2 regions of the Lachnoclostridium sp. Marseille-P6806 genome follow, and region 2 is predicted to be linked to the other one. Evidence: a T-box and tRNA genes for the amino acid it is inferred to sense, from the RefSeq annotation. Region 2 holds a T-box; the other holds one or more tRNA genes.
The links. A T-box is a leader RNA that pairs with one kind of tRNA and senses whether it is charged. The one in region 2 lies ahead of ACESON_RS07115 (valine--tRNA ligase), so its partner is inferred to be a tRNA-Val.
Positions count from the first base shown of each region.

Region 1: it encodes a tRNA-Val, which carries the amino acid that the T-box ahead of ACESON_RS07115 (valine--tRNA ligase) is inferred to sense. The anticodon was not compared.

Region 1 covers NZ_CAXSLG010000008.1:157,433-167,359, reverse strand. Annotated here, with positions in the region: gene ACESON_RS11955 (hypothetical protein) at 1-459, opposite strand, end outside; gene ACESON_RS11950 (DUF4860 domain-containing protein) at 452-943, opposite strand; gene ACESON_RS11945 (hypothetical protein) at 947-1,285, opposite strand; gene ACESON_RS11940 (type II secretion system F family protein) at 1,294-2,355, opposite strand; gene ACESON_RS11935 (transglutaminase domain-containing protein) at 2,368-3,264, opposite strand; gene rlmB (23S rRNA (guanosine(2251)-2'-O)-methyltransferase RlmB) at 3,331-4,074, opposite strand; gene ACESON_RS11925 (ribonuclease III domain-containing protein) at 4,071-4,511, opposite strand; gene cysS (cysteine--tRNA ligase) at 4,496-5,905, opposite strand; gene ispF (2-C-methyl-D-erythritol 2,4-cyclodiphosphate synthase) at 6,071-6,607, opposite strand; gene ACESON_RS11910 (diacylglycerol kinase family protein) at 6,638-7,564, opposite strand; gene ACESON_RS11905 (phosphatase PAP2 family protein) at 7,706-8,362, opposite strand; tRNA gene ACESON_RS11900 (tRNA-Met) at 8,678-8,751, opposite strand; tRNA gene ACESON_RS11895 (tRNA-Val) at 8,768-8,840, opposite strand; gene ACESON_RS11890 (hypothetical protein) at 9,312-9,927, opposite strand, start outside.
Region 2 covers NZ_CAXSLG010000004.1:197,832-207,758, forward strand. Annotated here, with positions in the region: gene galE (UDP-glucose 4-epimerase GalE) at 1-762, shown strand, start outside; gene ACESON_RS07095 (DUF4364 family protein) at 898-1,425, opposite strand; gene ACESON_RS07100 (DUF5717 family protein) at 1,543-5,112, shown strand; gene ACESON_RS07105 (DUF5716 family protein) at 5,128-6,351, shown strand; gene ACESON_RS07110 (hypothetical protein) at 6,348-7,160, shown strand; T-box leader at 7,295-7,511, shown strand; gene ACESON_RS07115 (valine--tRNA ligase) at 7,666-9,927, shown strand, end outside.

The sequences.
Region 1 (9,927 bases), on a different contig from region 2:
CTGTTCCGGCACATATCTGGCTGTGGTCATAGTAAACAGCTGCTTCTGATCCCTCTGTCGAATAACCGTAATCTCTGCCGTCTCCAGACCGTTCTTTTCCTTCTGAGACAGAATTCCCATAAAAAATACATCTGATTCAGCTGCAGCCTGCTCCCCCTTCTGATCCAGGTACACCGTACAGACAGAGCTTTGGGAATCCTCATCCTTTTCTGTTTCTTCCGACTTTGAAGAAATAGCTCCTGTCTTTTCCTCCAGAAGCTCTTTTCCCCCGACTTTCCATGTTTCCGCCATGCTTTCTGCTATCATCACAGCCTGGTTTGTGTCCTGAGCCAAGTGACTCATACGATCTGCTTTCACAAAAGCCATGACACAGATGCCAGAGCAGAGCAGGAAAAAGAAGACTGCCATAATCATCTCCAGCATAAACATTCCTGAGCCGGAACTATTCTTTTTATTCATAAGCGAAACCTCCGCTTCTGACAGAGAGAACCATCCGTCCGCCTCCTTCTCCCAGAGTTTCCGCCTCTATCAGGGATCCTTCTTTCGAGAGGCGAAGTCCGCTGCACTCCATAATTTCCAGTCCATCATCCAGCCCCAGCTCTGTTCCTTCTCTGGTAAACAGTTCACGGATACTGCCGTCCCGATAGTAAATCCAGGTATAATAATCCACCTGGCCTGCGCTCTGAATCAATTCCAGAACCGGAGTTCCGTCTACATCAATCACATCGACTGCTCCTTCTCGGTCTCCCTGACGCACCTTATTGGCAATATAGTGCAGAGCTACGCTTCCCGTATCCTTATTCTCTGACCGGCTGCTGATATTTTCATAAACTCTGCTTCCAAAAAGAACGGTAAACAAAGCGCAAAGCAAAAACACAAGAAACAGCAGCATAGTAAACAGCAGATTCACACTTGCTCCTGCAGTTTTCTTTTTCTGGTTCATCTGCTACTCCCCCTGTTCTTCCAGCTCAGACACCGGAAACACTGTAATATCCGGCATTATATTAGACGCAAAGCCTTCATAAAACACATGATAACGCTCACGGTCAATAGCTATCCCATAATTTTCCTCCAGATATTCTACACTTGGCGGATATCTCCCCTCTATGGCATAGCACTGAACCGAGGCTCTGCGCACTGCCTGAACCAGATTCCGGGCCCCCTCTTCCTCTGTTCTGCGGGATAACTGTGATACTCCTGCTGTCATAAGGGCTGCCGCTGCCAGTACCACGGCCACAGAGCCTGTCAGGCTGAACCACATTTTAAAATCACATTTTTTTCTCATGGCATCTCCTAACCGATGGCTGACAAAACTCCCGCCAGCGGAAGCATAACAGACAACAGTACCAGTCCTACTGCCACTGCCAGTACCGCTACCATCGTCGGTTCAAATCTGGCAACCATGGTATCAATCGCTGTCTCCGCCTCTTTTTCATAATCATCGGACAGCTTCTCCATCACCTGATCCAGACTTCCGCTTCTTGCACCTACCCGTATCATCTGAATATGAAATCCGCTGAAAAGACCTGTTTTCTTCATTGCCTCATAATATCCTGCTCCGCATTCCAAATCCTCCGCGCATTCCTTCAGTTTTTCTTCCACCAGACTGTTCTCAACCAGTTCTCCCGCCAACTCCATTCCTTTTTCCAGCTCCATACCGCTGCGGAGAGTCAGAGCCAGAACGGATGTAAACCGGCGTCCCGCCACGGCCAAAGCCAGTCTGCTCCTTCGTTTCATACTCTCTGTCAGTTTTTCTGCCAGACGGAATGTTTTTCCAAATCTGGAAGCCGTCCATACTGCCAGAGCAGCCGCCGCTGCTATCCCGGAAAGAATCAGTGCCCCACCGCTGAAAATTCCTCCAAAACGAATGGCTGTCTGGGATAAAGGTGACATCTGTGCCCCCAGCTGCTCATACACTCCTTCAAATACCGGCATTACCTTGGTAAACAGCACAAACAGGACTGTAAGCAGCATAAAAACCATTATCACAGGATAGGTAAGTGCATTCTGAATACTCCGCATAAGCTGAAATTCCTTTTCATAATACACAGACAAATCCTTCATCATCTGATCCAGGGTCCCTGTCTGATGTCCCAGCTTTGCCATTTTCACTACATAGGAAGGAAACTCTCCTGTCCGTTCCAAAGCCGAAAACAGGGGTTCTCCCAGCTCCACATCCTCAGCAAGCCCCTGAAGCAGCTTCTTTTCCTCCTGGGTACGGGCATCCTCTGCCATAACAGAAAGCCCCTCATCCAGAGGAACTGCTGATGATAAAAGCAGAGAAACCTGCAGGCAAAATGCCGACAGGTTCCCTGCTGAATAAATTCCGCTCTTTTTCTTTTTCTTCTCTTCCATCCCCAGTCACCTCTAATAGGAATATTTACTTCGGTAATTAGCTCCATCTCCGATATATTGCTTCACTGCGTCCGTATTTCCACCAGAAGAGGCAAAAGTGGGATCCATCAGTTTCCAGCTGACTCCGTCAAAATAAATGAAATTGTCCACCCAGCCCATTTCCTTAATATAAACATCCACCCATGCATGATATACGTCCCCTGTATATCCTACAACAAGCTTCGTCGGAATATCCTGAGAACGGAGCATGGCTGTCATAACTGCTGCATAGTCAAAACAAATTCCTGTTTTTGATGCCAGCACCTGATCCACATTGGGAAGATAGCCAGACTGGACAGACTGAGCCTTTGCATAGTCATAATTCATATTCCCAACAACATATTCATAAACGGCCTTTACCTTCCCAATCTCATCAACTGCGCCTGATGTTACCTGCTGTGCCAGAGAAACGGCCGCACTGTTTTCTGTAAAATTTACATACTGATTTGGATACAGAAACGGCGAAAATTCATCCTTCAAAGATACATTGACATTCTGGCTCATAACCTGAGAATACTGATTCCCTGATACCTGTTCAAAAACCTTCACGGAATAGCTGCCGTTTCCCTCAGAAAAAGGAAAAACCTCATAGGCATTTCTTGCATTCAGATCATAAGTATAAATCACTGCTCCATTGGAAATCTGAACCTTGATTTTCGGAACTCCGCCGGTATAGCGGATCATACAGTAGCCTTCCCCTGCATTAGAAGCATCCAGAACAGCAATCCCGTTGCCATAGACTGCCGTTCCTGCTGCCTGGGGTGTCCGAACCTGCGCCCATGCCTGTGACTGCGGTCCCTGACAAAGGCACAGAACTGCGCCTGCTGCTGCGGCCAGAAAAAAAACTCTATGCTTTTTCATACTTATCATACTCCTTTTACTGCCTCACTGCCCGGCTTCCAAAAACTCTATCCTGTTGTACTGCTTACTGCACCTCTATCCCATGATTCTCTGCCGGACAATCTCATAAGCAAGAACACCGGCAGCAACAGAGGCATTCAGGGAATCAATATCTCCCTTCATAGGAATCGATGCCGTCATATCACATTTTTCCCGTACCAGTCTGCTGACTCCACTTCCCTCATTTCCAATAACAAGACCGATAGGCCCTTTCAGATTCATGCGGTACATCATTTCTCCGCCCATGTCTGCGCAGACAAACCACATTCCCTGCTTTTTCAATTCCTCGATGGTGCTTCCCAGGTTTGTCACCTTGGCCACAGGCGTATAATTTAACGCCCCTGCTGAGGTTCTGGCTACAGTAGCTGTCAGTCCGGACGCCCGATGCTTGGGAATAATCACGCCATGCGCCCCTGCCAGATTGGCAGTACGGATAATAGCTCCCAGATTGTGCGGATCCTCAATTCCATCCAGCAGGAAGAGGAAGGGCGGTTCTCCCTTTTCTCTGGCTGCCTCCAGCATATCTTCTACCTGGGCATACTCATAGGCTGCCGCATAGGCAATCACACCCTGATGCTTTCCTGTTTCCGACATCTGATCCAGACGTTCTCTCGGTACAAAAGAAATAATAGCATCGTGCTTTCTTGCCTCTCTGACAATGCTCTGAACCGGCCCGTCCTTGCATCCGTCCTGAACAAACAGCTTGTCAATGGTTTTTCCGGAGCGGAATGCTTCCATTACTGCATTGCGCCCCTCTATGGTCAGTTCTTCGTATCTCATGAAAATTCTCCAATCCTCTCTAATCCGTCATGTACCAGCTTTAAAAGCCGCTCATACTGCCCGGTCAGATACAGGTATCCAACCAAGGCCTCAAATCCTGTAGCCATTCTGTAATCCCGAATAGACGCATTCTTGGCAGATGAAGCGGAATGGGCATTGCGCCCCCGTTTATAGACAGCTGTTTCTTCCTCTGTCAGCTCCTCCTGAAGCGCCTGTATCATCCTGGCCTGCGCCTCCGCCTTCACCAGACTGGCGCTTTTTTTATGCATCTTATTCACCTGCATACTGCCCCGGTTCATCACTCTTGTACGAATGAGAACCTCGTACACTGCGTCTCCCATATAGGCCAGAGCCAGAGGAGAATAGCTGCACACATCTATAGGCTCCAACTGGAGCGCTTCCTTCATCAGAGATGGAATCTTTATGCTCTCTTCCATTTCACACCCTCTCTGGTATCCTCCAGAATAATGCCCATATCCAGAAGCTTCTGACGAATCTCGTCGGCAAGAGCAAAATTTCTTTCCTTTCTGGCCTGCTGTCTGGCAGCAATCATCTCTTCAATCTCCGCTTCCAAAGCATCAGCCTTCCGCTCTGTGATAATTCCCAGAACATCGCAGAGCCTTGCAATGGTGTCTTTCAGATAATCCACATATGCTTTGCTGCTGGTTTCACAGGCTGTGCTGTTGCTTAACTTAACCAGCTCAAATACTGCAGAAACTGCATCTGCTGTATTGAAGTCATCATCCATGGCAGCCTCATACTTAGCAATCAGCTCTTTTGCAGCTGCCACATCTGCCTGTTCTTTCTCTGTCAGCACATCTCCGGAAGCCTTTCCATCCAGATCTCTGAGACGATCCATTGCTGTCAAAATCCGCTCCAAACTGTTTTTCGATGCTTCCATCAAATCTGCACTGAAATTCAGAGGGCTGCGGTAATGGGCGCTCAGCATAAAGAACCGAAGCACCTGGAGATCGTATTTTTCACCAATTTCACGGACTGTAAAGAAATTTCCAAGAGATTTGGACATCTTTTTATTGTCAATATTCAGGAAGCCATTGTGCATCCAGTAGGTGGCAAACGGCTTTTCATTGGCTGCCTCAGACTGTGCAATCTCATTTTCATGATGGGGGAAAATCAGATCCTCACCGCCTGCATGGATATCAATCTGATCTCCCAGATATTTTTTAGACATCACAGAGCATTCAATATGCCAGCCCGGCCGTCCCTGGCACCAGGGAGACTCCCAGTAAGGCTCACCCTCTTTTTTCGGCTTCCAAAGCACGAAATCAGACGGATCCTCTTTATCATCCTCACCAGTTACCTTCAGTTCACGGAATCCTGACTGAAGCTCATCCAGATTCTTATGAGACAGCTTGCCATAATCTGCAAAAGAGGATGTACGGAAATATACAGTACCGTCCTTTGCCACATAAGCATGGCCCTTGTCAATCAGTGTCTGGATCATCTCCAGCATACCGCAGATTTCCTGGGTTGCCTGAGGATGAACCGTGGCCGGCTTAACGTTCATATCAGCCATATCCTTTTTGCACTCTGCAATATACCGGCTGGAAATAGTATCTGCATCCACGCCCTCTTCAATGGCCTTCTTGATAATCTTATCATCCACATCGGTAAAATTGGATACAAAGTTCACCTCATATCCCTTATATTCAAAATACCGCCGTACTGTATCAAACACAATCATGGGACGGGCATTTCCAATGTGGATGAAATTATAAACCGTTGGTCCACACACATACATCTTTACCTGTCCCGGTGTCAGCGGAACAAACTCTTCTTTTCTTCTGGATAAGGTATTAAATATTTTCATAATACTGATTGCTTTCACGAAAAATAGGTACACATCTGGTACATATCCTCGTTTTTCCTTTCCTAAAATTTTTCTCCCTTGCTTTTTATGGCTTTCGCCAATGCTCCAGCGCTGCCATCAGCCTTCTTTCCCCTGATGAAACCAGCCTGCTACCACAATTAATGGCTACGCTTCCTGACAGCAGCCTGAGCAGCCGCCTCCTAAAGTCCGGCTGTCATTGACAAAATCCCGCATATGGGACAGAAGCGCCACAGCCTGGGCAGCAATGCCTTCTCCTGATCCGGTAAATCCAAGCCCCTCTTCAGTAGTTGCCTTTACGCTGACCTGATTCGTCTCCAGGTGAAGCGCATGAGCGATGTTTTCTGCCATCTGCGGGCGGAAGGCCGCCAGCTTCGGTCTCTGAGCAATAATGGTAGAATCAATATTCTCCACTGCATACCCGGATTCCTCCAACAATTCCCCTACCTTTTCCAGCAGCTTCATGCTGGATATTCCCTTATATGCCGGATCTGTATCCGGAAAATGCTGTCCAATATCTCCCAGCGCCGCTGCTCCCAGCAGCGCATCCATAATGGCATGAACCAGAACATCCGCGTCAGAATGGCCTGCCAGCCCCTTTTCATAGGGAATGTCTACGCCTCCCAGAATCAGCTTCCGCCCTTCTGTCAGCTTATGGACATCATATCCCTGTCCGATTCTCATAATGATATTCTCCTTTTTTAATTTCTTTCCTCAGACAATAAACCGCAGCTTTCTGGAAACACACCGCAGGTGAATATCTGTCTGGCAGCAACAGCTCTCTCCGTCTGCATGAACCGGAAGCGGTCTGTTTACATGGATCTGCGCCTCCTTGCACCGGAAAAACCTTACGCCTCTGTGACGGCCGATTTTTCGGAACCAGGCATCTGTCAGAACCGGAAGAAGCCGAAGTCTGGACGTACCATGAACAACACAGATCTCCAGCTCTCCATTTGAGGAATCTGCCCTGGGAGCAAACTGAAATCCGCCCCCTTCATAGGGGTGAATGTGGGATGATATAAAATAAATATGATTAAATTCCACCCGCCTCACTCCGTCCAGCAAAAGATAGCCAGATGCAGGCTTTGTCACAAGCAGCTGCTTTAACCCCATAAGGATATAAAACATCCGTCCAAAGCTTCCAACAATCCGCCTAGTTTTTCTGCCCATAGTCAAAATGTTGTGGCAGACTGCCCCGTCCAGCCCAATTCCGCTGCTGACTGCAAAACGGCGATGGACTGGTTCTTCCAGCTCATAAGACAGAATGCCATAATCCAGCTCTACAAACTGTCTGGGATTCATAATCCGCTTCAGACATCTGTAGGGACTTCTCGGCAGCTTCAGCCCTCTGGATAAATCATTGCCCATTCCCATAGGAATGTAGCCGACTGTAATCCTGCTGCTGAAAGAAAGCCCGTTGATCACCTCATTCACCGTTCCATCCCCGCCTACAATCACAATTGTCCGCGGCTCTCTGCAGTTTCTGGAAAGCTCCTCTGCAAAACGGCAGGCATCTCCTCTGGCTTCTGTCATCAACACCTGATATTCTGTTCCGGACCGCAAAAGCCTGCGTTCCAGTCTTCTCCATATTTTTTCGCCCTGTCCGCAATGTGCGTCCGGATTCACGATAAAATAGTACATGGAAAACCTCCCACTGTATACTATAATAGAGTATAACATAAAATCCGGAAAACAACTAAGAAAATTTATATAAACTCTTTTTTGAAAGAAAAAAGCCGCAGAACCATTTTCTGTCCTACAGCCTTTCCTGTTTTTAAATATTCAGCTTATTACTTTCTGTCCCGCGGTTTTTCTTGCAGCCGCATAATCTGTCTCGTACACCAGAGGATACATCAGATATGCCAGAATCAGCGCGCCTACCACATCCAGTACGGAATGCTGCTTTAAAACCACAGTAGACATACAAATCAGAACCATAGTCACAAAGGACCCCCGCCTCAGCCATACTTTATCCCGCAAAGCTGCACTGTTCATCACAGAACAGTGAACGGCCACAGAATTGTATACATGGATACTGGGAAATACATTGGTAGAGGTATCTGCCACATGAAGCATGGAAACCAGCCAGCTGCAGAAATTCTTCTGGGGATCTACCTCTATCCGAAGATCTGTTCCATTTGGAAAAAAGGTACAGATAATCAGACTGATGGTCATTCCCACAAACAAAAAACCGCACAGTCTGTAATAATCCTGCCTGTTTGTAAAAAAGAAATACGCAATTGCCCCTGCCACATAAACAAACCAGAACAGATAGGGAATAATAAAATATTCGTTAAATGGAATATAATCATCCAAAGCTGTATGCATCACCGCATAATCTCCCGTCACAGTCTGCTCCAGATAAAGAAACCACGGCAGGTACAGAAAGGCGTATGACAGCACCCATACATGCCCATACTTTTTTAACAATGTTTTCACTTGACTCTCCTTTCTGCCTAATCAACTTGTTTTTTCGGATTATAGCACACCCGAGAACAGAGTACAATAAAATTTTTCTATCTAATCTATGTAATTTTTCTTAAAAATAAACATCCACCATATGGCAATTTCTGCAAACGAAATACTTTTTTATATAAGAAAGCTACGTACCTGCGAGCTTCTCCGCCTACGGCGGGTCGTCTCATCAGCCAAATTCTCTTCCAACCCATGGTGATCCTCGCGGAGCGTTTTTATGTCATAGGACAAACTTTCCTATGACACAAAAAATCCCTTGAACAACTCAAGGGATTCAAGTAGCGGAAGGGAGATTCGAACTCTCGACACTACGGGTATGAACCGTATGCTCTAGCCAACTGAGCTATTCCGCCATATTCAGTTAAGGTATGGGGCCTATAGGGCTCGAACCTATGACCCTCTGCTTGTAAGGCAGATGCTCTCCCAGCTGAGCTAAGACCCCATATCCAGTGTCTTAAGTGATGTCTCACTCAAGGCTGCCTAGACAGTATAACCTTTATTGTGCCGATTGTCAAGCAATTTATTTTTTTATTCCGAACTTTTATTTTTTATTCTGAACTTTTTATAAGCCTTTTTCTCTGGTTCTATCATAGAACACTCTTTCCTGTAATACAAAAAAATCCCCCGAATAACTCAAGGGATTATAAATAGCGGAAGGGAGATTCGAACTCTCATAGTCTCTCACAAATACTTAGAAAAGAAAGGATTTGCACGTCCTCACGTATCAAGGTACTCAAAAAGGTACTCAAACCTATTTTTCAATATTTAGTGAATTATGAGAAAAATCTGTCAAGAATTTGTGATTACAAACGAAAGCCTGTTCTTGACAGATTTTTGTATGGCTGAGAATAACCCATAATACCAAACGAGGTTGATAGACTCTTGTGTCCATCAACCTCTTGATAATACATTTTTATTCTGCTCTCTTGTAGGTTCTGATTTCTGTGTATAATTGTCCCGTGGGAATTCCCGTTTCTGTATCTATAACGGAGTATGTATTGTGATAAATAAAAGTATTTTCGTCAATAATTTCATAATATTCATCAGGGTCTCTATTTTCAACTGGAATATCAATTAAATTATCTTGTTTAGACCAATCTTCATAGGTTCGATTGAAGGAATTTACCCATTTATTCCCGTCTTTTGTAAAGATTCCTCCATTGGGTAAATCTTCAGCATCACGCAGCATAAAACTATTTTCAGTTACATCTGTTACACATAATTCCCACTTAGGGTCTGCCAAGAGCTGATATGGATATCGGTCATTCTCCAAAATTTGATTCAGTGAATCACTTGTTCCATCATACACTTGACCACTACATGCCAATGTCTGAGAGTTCTCGTCAAATATATCTGCTTTGTAATATAGATATAGACCTTCGTTAGGCATTATTGATGTATTTGCGTTGCTGTTTTTTTGTCCTAAATCAGATGTCTTTATAATATTATTTTCTATCCATGCACCATTTTCATTTACTTGATAGCCATCTGGAGTTGTTGTATTTACTAACATCCAACCATCCGCATCA
Region 2 (9,927 bases):
GGAGAGTCTGTATACAAGCCTCTGGAATATTATCACAACAACATTACGGGAACTCTGATTCTGTGTGATGTTATGCGCCGTCATGGAGTAAAGAACATTGTATTCAGTTCTTCTGCTACAGTATATGGCGATCCTGCTTTTGTTCCGATTACCGAAGAGTGCCCCAAGGGTGAGATTACCAATCCTTACGGCCGTACCAAGGGAATGCTGGAGCAGGTTCTGACGGATTTACATACCTCTGATCCGGAATGGAATGTGATGTTGCTTCGTTACTTTAACCCCATCGGCGCTCACAAGTCCGGACGGATTGGTGAGGATCCCAAGGGAATTCCCAACAACCTGTTCCCCTATATTACACAGGTGGCAGTGGGCAAGCTGGTATGCCTGGGCGTATTCGGCAATGATTACAACACTCCGGACGGTACCTGTATCCGCGACTATATCCATGTAGTGGATCTGGCAAACGGACATCTGAAAGCACTGGAGAAGCTGAACAAGGAGCATGGCGGTGTATGGATCTACAATCTGGGAACCGGACACGGCTACAGCGTTCTGGATGTAATTCAGGCATTTGAGGAAGTAAATGGCTTAAAGATCAACTATGTATTCAAACCGCGCCGTGAGGGTGATATTCCGCAGTGCTATGCAGATCCGGCAAAGGCTGAGGCTGAACTGGGCTGGAAGGCAGAAAACGGCATTAAGGAAATGTGTGAGGATGCCTGGAGATGGCAGAAGAACAATCCGGACGGATATAACCAGTAAAGGGAAGCTATCCATACGGGGAGAATGATTCACAATAAAACAGAAATAGAATCGTCTGTCTGAGTCAGGTCAGACGAAATGCGATAAAAAAGAGACCATACATTCGAGATTCGGATCGATGGTCTCTTTTTGTGTCTATTTCCCGCTGCTCATCAGGGTTTTCATTACATAAGCGTAGATATCCTGGCTTCGTTCATTCCAGTGACTGCACATGAGTACAGCCTGATCCTTGTCCGGGACGGAAATATCCAGGCCGATCAGAGTTGTGCGACCTTCCCGTACCTCACAGTGTACAACATAGTCCTGGTTCGTGGATTTGTAATAGTCAGCTACAGTTCCGGCCGCCTCCCTCATACGGAAACGGTTTTCTTTCAAATAGCTGTCCATGTCTTCAGTAATGGCCGGCGGAATGTCTTTTTCAAAAAATCCCAGGGTATCCTCGCCCTCCCGGGTAATGACATACCGTGTAGTATTGTGGGTGGATTCAGCCTGAATCAGGCCGGAATCCTGCAGCTCGCTTAAAGCCTGCTGAAGGGTAAAATAGCTGGCGTATTCGTGCTGGAGAAAAAAATCAGTCAGCTGGGCATTGGTGAGAGGAAAGTTCACCTGCTTGAGCATATAGAGATTCATCAGTTTGTAAAGGGTCATGGGTTCCGATAACATGGGCAGTGCCTCTTTCGTCAATTCTACTTTTTTTAATCATACCAATTTAATTCTTTTAAATCAAGTGGAATTGTGATATTATGGTATGGATAACGAGCATTTTTTACAGGTGATACTATGAGAGAAAGAATTAACCGTCTTGCCAGAGGAATTGTGGAGGGAGAAAGCCCGGTTCTGCAGATTGAACCTCAGTCTGTAAAGGATTCAGTTCCGGCCGGAGCGGTGACAAAAAAAGAATTATATATATCAGATGAACAGGGGAGATTTATCAAGGGACTGATTTATTCTTCCAATATGAGAGTGAGACTGTGCGACAGTGCGTTCGGCGGAAGCCGGAACAGGATTTTATATGAGGTAGACGGACGGCACCTTTCCGGTGAAGATGTGATAACGGGTAACTTTTGTCTTGTGACCAATGGCGGGGAGAGAAAAGTACCCTATTCTTTTTCCGTGAATTTGGGAGGAACAGGAAAGACGCTGGACAGTCTGAAAACACCGGCAGACTTTGCCGCTTTGGCAAAGCGGGATTCGGATCTGTCTCTGCGTCTTTTTGAATATCAGGATTTTGTGGAAGCTCCCTTTATGCAGGATCTTCATACAAGAGCCCTTTATGATGGGCTTCGGGGGCGTCTGAATCGTCAGAATCAGTTAGAGGAGTTTCTGGTGGCATTAGGCGCTAAGAAGCCGGTAGCCTTGACTGTTTCCACAGAACCACGTTTTTATGAGAACGTGGAGGAAAACTGTCCGGATCAGCTGGAGGTAAAGGTAGAAACCTGGGGATATGTGCAGTTTGAAGCAGCTGTGGAGGGGGATTTCCTGGAACTTCCTAAAAAGAGCTTCAGCTCCCAGGATTTTCAGAACGGAATCTGCCTGGTTCCTTATCAGATTAATGCCGGACGCCTCCATCAGGGGAAAAATCTGGGGGCAGTCCGGATTATGACTGTGCGTGATACGATAGTTGTTCCGGTGGAGGCTCAGGCGGCAGAGGACAGCCGTGACAGGGAAAGACAGGAGCTTCAGAAAAAGAAGCAGCAGTATCTGCGCCTTCGCCTTCAGTATGAAACAGAGAAACAGCAGGATCTGGTAAGTCAGATGCGCCTGATTCTGGAGGATATCCGAAGAATTCAGGGAGAGGATCTGGAAAATATTCTTCGCCTGGCAGAGCTGTGTATTCTGGAAGGACAGACAGAGAGGGCGGCAGAAATGCTGGAAAGCTGGAAGGATGATCCGGGGCTGCGGGGCAGAGACAACCGGGAGACGCTCTCTTTTTATCAGTATCTGCTGTATCTGGTTCAGAAACGGGAGGAACAGAGAACCTCACTTCTGGAGCGGGTAAGGCAGTGTCTGGAAGAGCAGCCGGATCATGCGGAGCTTTATCTTTTAAGGCTGAGGCTGGAGTCGGAGGAAGGAGCAGGACCTGCAGCGTGTCTGGAGGAAATGCGGACGATGTTCCAGCATGGCTGCCACAGTCCTTTCCTTTATGCAGAGAGTTTTCGGATTTACCGGGACAATCCGGTTCTTCTTGGAAGAATGGGAGAATATGAGGTACAGGTAATGATGTTTGCAGCCAGACAGGATCTGGTAAGCCGGGAACTGGCCGTTTTCATTGCAGAGCCGGCTGCAGCATCAAAGTATTACAGACGCCTCTACTGCCGTCTTTTAAAGCTGCTTTACAAAAAATATGAAGAGAAAGAGCTTTTGGGAGCAGTTTGCAGTATGCTGATCAAGGGAGACTGCAGAGGAGAGGAATATTTTCCCTGGTATCAAAAGGCGTTGGAACAGGGGGTCAGCCTGACCAGGCTATATGAGTATTTCCTGTTTTCCCTTCCCTATGATTATCCTTATCTGCTTCCCAGAGAGGTGCTATTATACTTCTCTTACGAGAAATCCATGGATGACGCCAGCAGAGCCATCCTTTACATGAATATTATCCGATATATGAATCCGGGTTCCTCTCTTTACCGTCAGTATGAGCGGGACATTGAGCAGTTTACTATGGAGCAGCTGTTGGATTCACGGCTGGATCAGAGGCTTTCGGTTCTCTATGAGCATATGCTTTACCGGGAGATGATTGATGAGAAGGTGGCGGAAATTCTGCCTGCTATTTTAAAATCCTATCGGATTCGGATATCCGTTCCAGGAATTCGCTATGTGATTGTCTGCTATGAAGAAATCGAAGGGGAGGACGCTTTCCCTGTTCGGGACGGAATTGCTTATGTGCCTCTTTTTGGCAGAAATCCGGTGATCCTGTTCCAGGACGAGTATGGCAACCGATATGCTAATATTTCCTGCCAGAAGATTCCGGCTATGAGACGAAAGGATGCGGAGGAGCTGGAGGAGCAGTGCTATGATATCGCTCCGTCCCATCCGATGCTTCGCCTGCAGGAGTGCAGCCGGCTGGCAGAGACGGGGATTTCCGGCCCGGAGGATATGATGACGCTGAAGCGTGCACTGTCTGATCTGCGGCTTCATCCTTTGTTCCGCAGAAAAATTCTGATTGAAATGATCGGATGGTACAGAAAACGTCTGGAGTCAGATGAGCCGGATACAGGAGATGACGTGGATTATCTGATGGATCTGGAGCTGGAACGCCTGGAACGGGAGGATCGGGCAGGAGTCTGTGAAACCCTGATTCAGCAGGGGTATATGCGGGAGGCCTTTGAGATTGTAAAAGCCTATGGCTATGAAGAACTGAAAAGCAGCAGGCTGATGAAGCTCTGCAGCAGAATGATTCTGCAGCAGCTTCCGGAAAGCGATCCTCTGCTTTTACAGATAGCTTTCCGCCTGTTTTCAGAGGGCCGGTATGACAGTGTGATTCTGGATTATCTGTGTGAGTATTTTAACGGATCTGCTATGCAGATGTTTAAGGTACTGAGTCAGGGAGAGAGAGAGCATATTGAAACCTATGATCTTCCGGAACGTCTTCTGGCGCAGATGATGTTTACCGGTGAAACGGATCGGATCGACTGGGTATTCTCCTGGTATATGTCAGGAAAGCATACCAGTGACAGTGTGATCAAGGCTTATTTTACCATGAAGTCTGCTGATTATTTTCTGCGGGATAAGGCCACAGGCGACAAGGTGTTTGCATGGCTGGAAAGCGCAGTCAGCAGTGTGGAGGATAAAAGCAGGATTCCCACGATCTATCTGTTAGCTCTGATCCGGTACTATTCGACCTTAAAGGAACTGGATGAACACAGGCAGGAGCTGTGTCGGGCCATGCTGGACATCCTTCTGGAGGAAAAGCGGGTATTCGCCTGTTTTCAGGATCTGGGACGGCTGATGCCTCTTCCGGAGCAGCTGAAAAATCAGGTGATTCTGGAGTTCAGGGGAGGACGGGAGTACCGTCCTGAGCTGGAGGTGCGAATCCTTCCTGAGGAGGAAGAGTTCCAGGCAGATGAGCTGATTAAGGTTTATCCGGGAATCTATGCACGGCAGAAGGTGCTGTTTGAAGGTGAAATTCTGGAATACCGGATATACCAAAGGGACGGTGAAAACCGGAAGATGGTGAAGGAGGGCAGCATAAGCTGTGCTGCAGAGTATTCCAGAGAGGAAGAAAGCCGTTTTGCGGCCTTAAATGAAATGAGTCTGTGCCTTTCTTTGAAGGAAGAAACGGCATTGCAGGAAAAAATGAAGAAGTACGTAACCGACAGCGCCCTGATGGAAGAGCTGTTCGGTCTGATATAAGAAAAAGGGGTTTTTATGGAGGAACTTGTTGTCGGCATTGATTTGTGTGACGGTTATACACAGATCAACTGCGCAGAAGAGGAAAAAACATGGTCATTTCCTACGGTAATCTGCAGGCATAAAACTGAGGATGCCTGGTTTGTGGGAGAGGAGGCCTATGCCCATACCTTAAAAGGGGATGGGATTATTGTGGACAAGCTGGTAAAGCTGGTCTGTAAGGACGGGACAGCTACGCTGGGAAATGTGCGCTATGAGGCAAAAAAGCTGCTGGCACTGTTTCTGGAGCGGATTATGCGCCTTCCAGAAGAAGAATACGGAAAAAAACAGATCGGACAGCTGGTATTTACCGTGAAAAAAATGAATCAGAGGCTGTCAGAGGCTCTTTATGCATGTGGAGAGACGCTGGGAGTTTCAAGAGAACGGATTCACATTATCAGCCATTCGGAAAGCTATATTTATTATATCCTCAGCCAGAGAAAAGAAATCTGGAACGGAACTGTGGGAATGTTTGATCTCTCAGCAGAGGGGCTTCGCTATTATGAAATGAAGGTTCAGAGAGGTCTGAAAAATACTACGGTAATTGCTGAACAGGAACGGATGGATGAGAGCTTTAATCTGGATATTTTAAAAAATGATTCCGGCGCCAAGCTGGCAGACAGGATTCTCTGTTCCTGTGCATCCAGACTGATGCAGAACAAAAATTATTCCTCTGTCTTTCTTATGGGAAAAGGCTTTGAGGACAGAAGCTGGGCAGACGAGTTTATGAAGCTTTTATGTACCAAGCGGAGAGTGTATATGGAGCTGGCCGTGTTCTCCAAGGGAGCGGCTTGCCGCGCCCTTGATCTGACCCGGCAGAAAACAGCATTTCCCTATACGATGATCTGTGACGGCCGGTTAAAATCTACCGTTTCCATGAATGTGATTTACAGAGGTCAGGAGACTTCTGTGGTTCTGGCTGCCGCAGGAGATAACTGGTACGAGCAGGAGGCTGTGGTGGATGTGATTCCGGAGCATCAGGATACGGTGGATCTGGTGGTTACACCCTTAGATGCCAAGCGGCGCAGAGAGGTTTCTATTCGCCTGGAGGGATTTCCAAAACGGCCGGAGCGGACGACAAAGGTTCGTGTGAAAATTTCATTCCTTGACGAGAGGACGATGGATGTGAGAATTCTGGATCAGGGATTTGGAGAAATTTATCCCTCCTCTGATATCCAGATTAGACAAGAGGTTATGTTATGAGTTTATTGCTTTGCAGGCAGGAAAATGTAAAACGTCCCTATTATGTGGAAGCACTTGGGATTCGAATTTATTCCTCGCAGGAGCTTTCTTATGTGATATACCATTATCCCCTTCTGGTGATGGAGGACTTTGTGGGAGAAGGTCTTCTGGAATTTATGAGAGAGGAGCTGAATCAGGGTTTTCTGGCTCTGAAGGTAGAACGGTGGCTGAAAAGCGGAGAAGATTCAGATGAGGCTTTGATTCTGATTCTCCAGGAATGTGATTATTATAGGCCCGGTGAAATCAGTCATTACCGGCAGCAGCTGACGGCTCTTAGGAAAAAGCATCCGGCAGAGTTTAAAAAGCTGCTGGCTGATGAGCTGTTTTCCATGCGTCAGTACGGCAGAGCCCTGAATCTTTACCGGGAGCTTCTGGAGTTTCCAAGGGACGAATATGTAGATGACTTGTTTCTGGGACGGATCTGGAATAACCTGGGTTCCTGCTACGCCCGGATGTTTCAGACAAAAAGGGCCTTTGAGGCGTATAGCTATGCCTATTCCCGTGCCCCTGAGGAGCAGATTTTAAAGCAGATGTACTGGCTGACAAAGCTGGAGCGGGGACTGAAGCTGGGAGAGAGACTTCGTGCTCTGATTACAGAGGAAAAGCTCAGCCAGTGGGATCAGTCTATGGATGAGGCCAGAGAACAGGCAGTACAGTCGGAGGCGGTAAAACAGATGGAGGAAATTTTCGGGCAGGATGAGGAAGTGCGTCGGGAAAAAGAATCAGAGCTTCTTCATAATTGGAAGCAGGAATACAGGGGAATGATTTAAGGGCGGACGCCCGACGCTTCTTGTCTGCTGTAAGCGGGCAAGAAGATACATGGCTGAACTGTTGCCCCGACTGCCCAGGAAGCCGGAGATTTTGCTTGACAAAACGAAGTGAAAAATTTATGATAGAGTCTATATGAAAGGCTGAGAAGAAGAGGAGTACGGCGGATGCTGCTGACAGAGAGAACCGTTCACTGGCTGAAAGGCGGTTTGAGAGGGCACGCGCGGAAGGTAGCTTTGGAGCCGGGAGTCTGAGAAGCAGAAGGCAGGTAGGATTCTCCGTAGAAACCGCGTTAAGGTGATTTAAGTGATAAATAAAGGTGGTACCGCGGAAAATGAAGCTCCGCCCTTTATGCAGAATTCTGCATAGAGGGCTTTTTTGATTTCATAGGAAATTTACAGGAAATGCAGAAAAGCCCTTTTTACAGTCTTGAGAGGAGAACTGTTTTCCTCTGAGATGAAAATCGCTCAGGATTTTGAAGTAAACACAGAAAGAAAGGAAAAGACCATGAAGGAACTGGAAAAAACCTACAATCCCTCGGCGATCGAGGAAAAGCTTTATCAGAAATGGCTGGACAACAAATATTTTCATGCAGATGCAGAGCGGGGAAAACGTGAAGGAAAGAAACCCTTTACGATTGTTATGCCTCCGCCCAATATTACCGGACAGCTTCATATGGGTCACGCTCTGGACAATACCATGCAGGATATTCTGACCCGGTATAAGAGAATGCAGGGCTATGAGGCGCTGTGGCAGCCTGGTACCGACCACGCAGCCATTGCAACTGAGGTAAAGGTCATTGACAAATTAAAAAATGAAGGCATTGACAAGCAGGATCTGGGACGGGAAGGCTTCCTGGAAAAATGCTGGGACTGGAGAAAAGAGTACGGTACCCGGATTATTAATCAGCTGCACAAGCTGGGCTCCTCTGCGGATTGGGACAGAGAGAGATTTACGATGGATGAGGGCTGTTCCGACGCTGTTTTAGAGGTATTCTGCAAGCTGTATGAGAAGGGATACATTTATAAGGGTTCCCGGATTATTAACTGGTGTCCCGTGTGCCAGACTTCTATTTCTGATGCAGAGGTTGAGCATCAGGAGCAGGACGGCTTTTTCTGGCATATTAATTATCCCATTGCAGGAGAGGAGGGACGTTTTGTAGAGATTGCTACCACCCGTCCAGAGACTCTGCTGGGAGACACGGCTGTTGCTGTAAATCCGGAGGATGAGCGTTACCAGGATCTGGTTGGAAAAATGTTAAAGCTGCCGCTGACAGATCGTCAGATTCCGGTTGTTGCAGATGCTTATGTAGATAAGGAGTTTGGAACCGGATGTGTAAAGATTACTCCGGCGCATGACCCCAATGACTTTGAGGTGGGACGCCGCCACAATCTTCCGGAGATCTGCATTATGAATGATGATGCAACTATTCGCTGTCCGGGCAGTAAGTATGACGGAATGGATCGGTATGAGGCCAGAAAAGCCATGGTGGAGGATTTAAAGGAGCAGGGCCTGTTAGTTAAGGTAGTTCCTCATTCTCACAACGTGGGAACTCATGATCGCTGTAAGACCACAGTTGAGCCTATGGTGAAGCAGCAGTGGTTTGTACGGATGGAGGAGATGGCAAAGCCGGCGATTGCGGCATTAAAGAGCGGTGAGCTGAAGTTTGTTCCGGAAAGCTTTGGGAAAACGTATCTTCACTGGCTGGAGGGAATCCGCGACTGGTGTATTTCCCGTCAGCTGTGGTGGGGACACCGGATTCCGGCTTATTACTGTCAGGAATGCGGCGAAATTGTAGTAGCCAAGTCCATGCCGGAAAAATGTCCGAAATGCGGCTGCACACATTTTAAACAGGATGAGGATACTCTGGATACCTGGTTCTCCTCTGCTTTGTGGCCTTTTTCTACTCTGGGATGGCCGGAAAAAACGCAGGAGCTGGAATACTTCTATCCCACAGATGTACTGGTAACCGGTTATGATATTATTTTCTTCTGGGTTATCCGTATGGTATTCTCTGGAATTGAGCAGACAGGAAAATGTCCGTTCCACACCGTTCTGATTCACGGACTGGTGCGTGACAGCCAGGGACGGAAGATGAGCAAATCTCTGGGCAACGGTATTGATCCTCTGGAGGTAATTGATAAATACGGCGCAGATGCTCTTCGTATGACACTGATTACGGGAAATGCACCTGGCAATGATATGCGGTTCTACTGGGAGAGAGTTGAGAACAGCCGGAACTTTGCAAATAAGGTATGGAATGCTTCCCGTTTCATTATGATGAATATGGAGAAGGCAGATCCGGAGAAAATGAAGGCCTATGATCTGGCATGGGGCGCAGACGGAAGCAAGGATGCAGCTCCCTTAACCATGGCTGACAAGTGGATTCTTTCCAAGGTGAATACTCTGGCTAAGGATGTAACAGAAAATCTGGACAAGTATGAGCTGGGAATTGCCCTTCAAAAGGTTTATGACTTTATCTGGGAGGAATTCTGCGACTGGTACATTGAGATGGTGAAGCCCCGCCTGTGGAATGATGAGGATGAGACTCATACAGCAGCCGTATGGACCTTAAAGACTGTGCTGATTCGTTCTCTGAAGCTTCTGCATCCCTATATGCCGTTTATTACAGAGGAGATTTTCTGTAACCTGCAGGAAGAGGAACCATCTATTATGATTTCTGCATGGCCGGAATATCAGGAAGCATGGAACTTTGCTTCTGAGGAAAATGCAGTAGAAACTATAAAGGAGGCAGTTCGTGCTATCCGA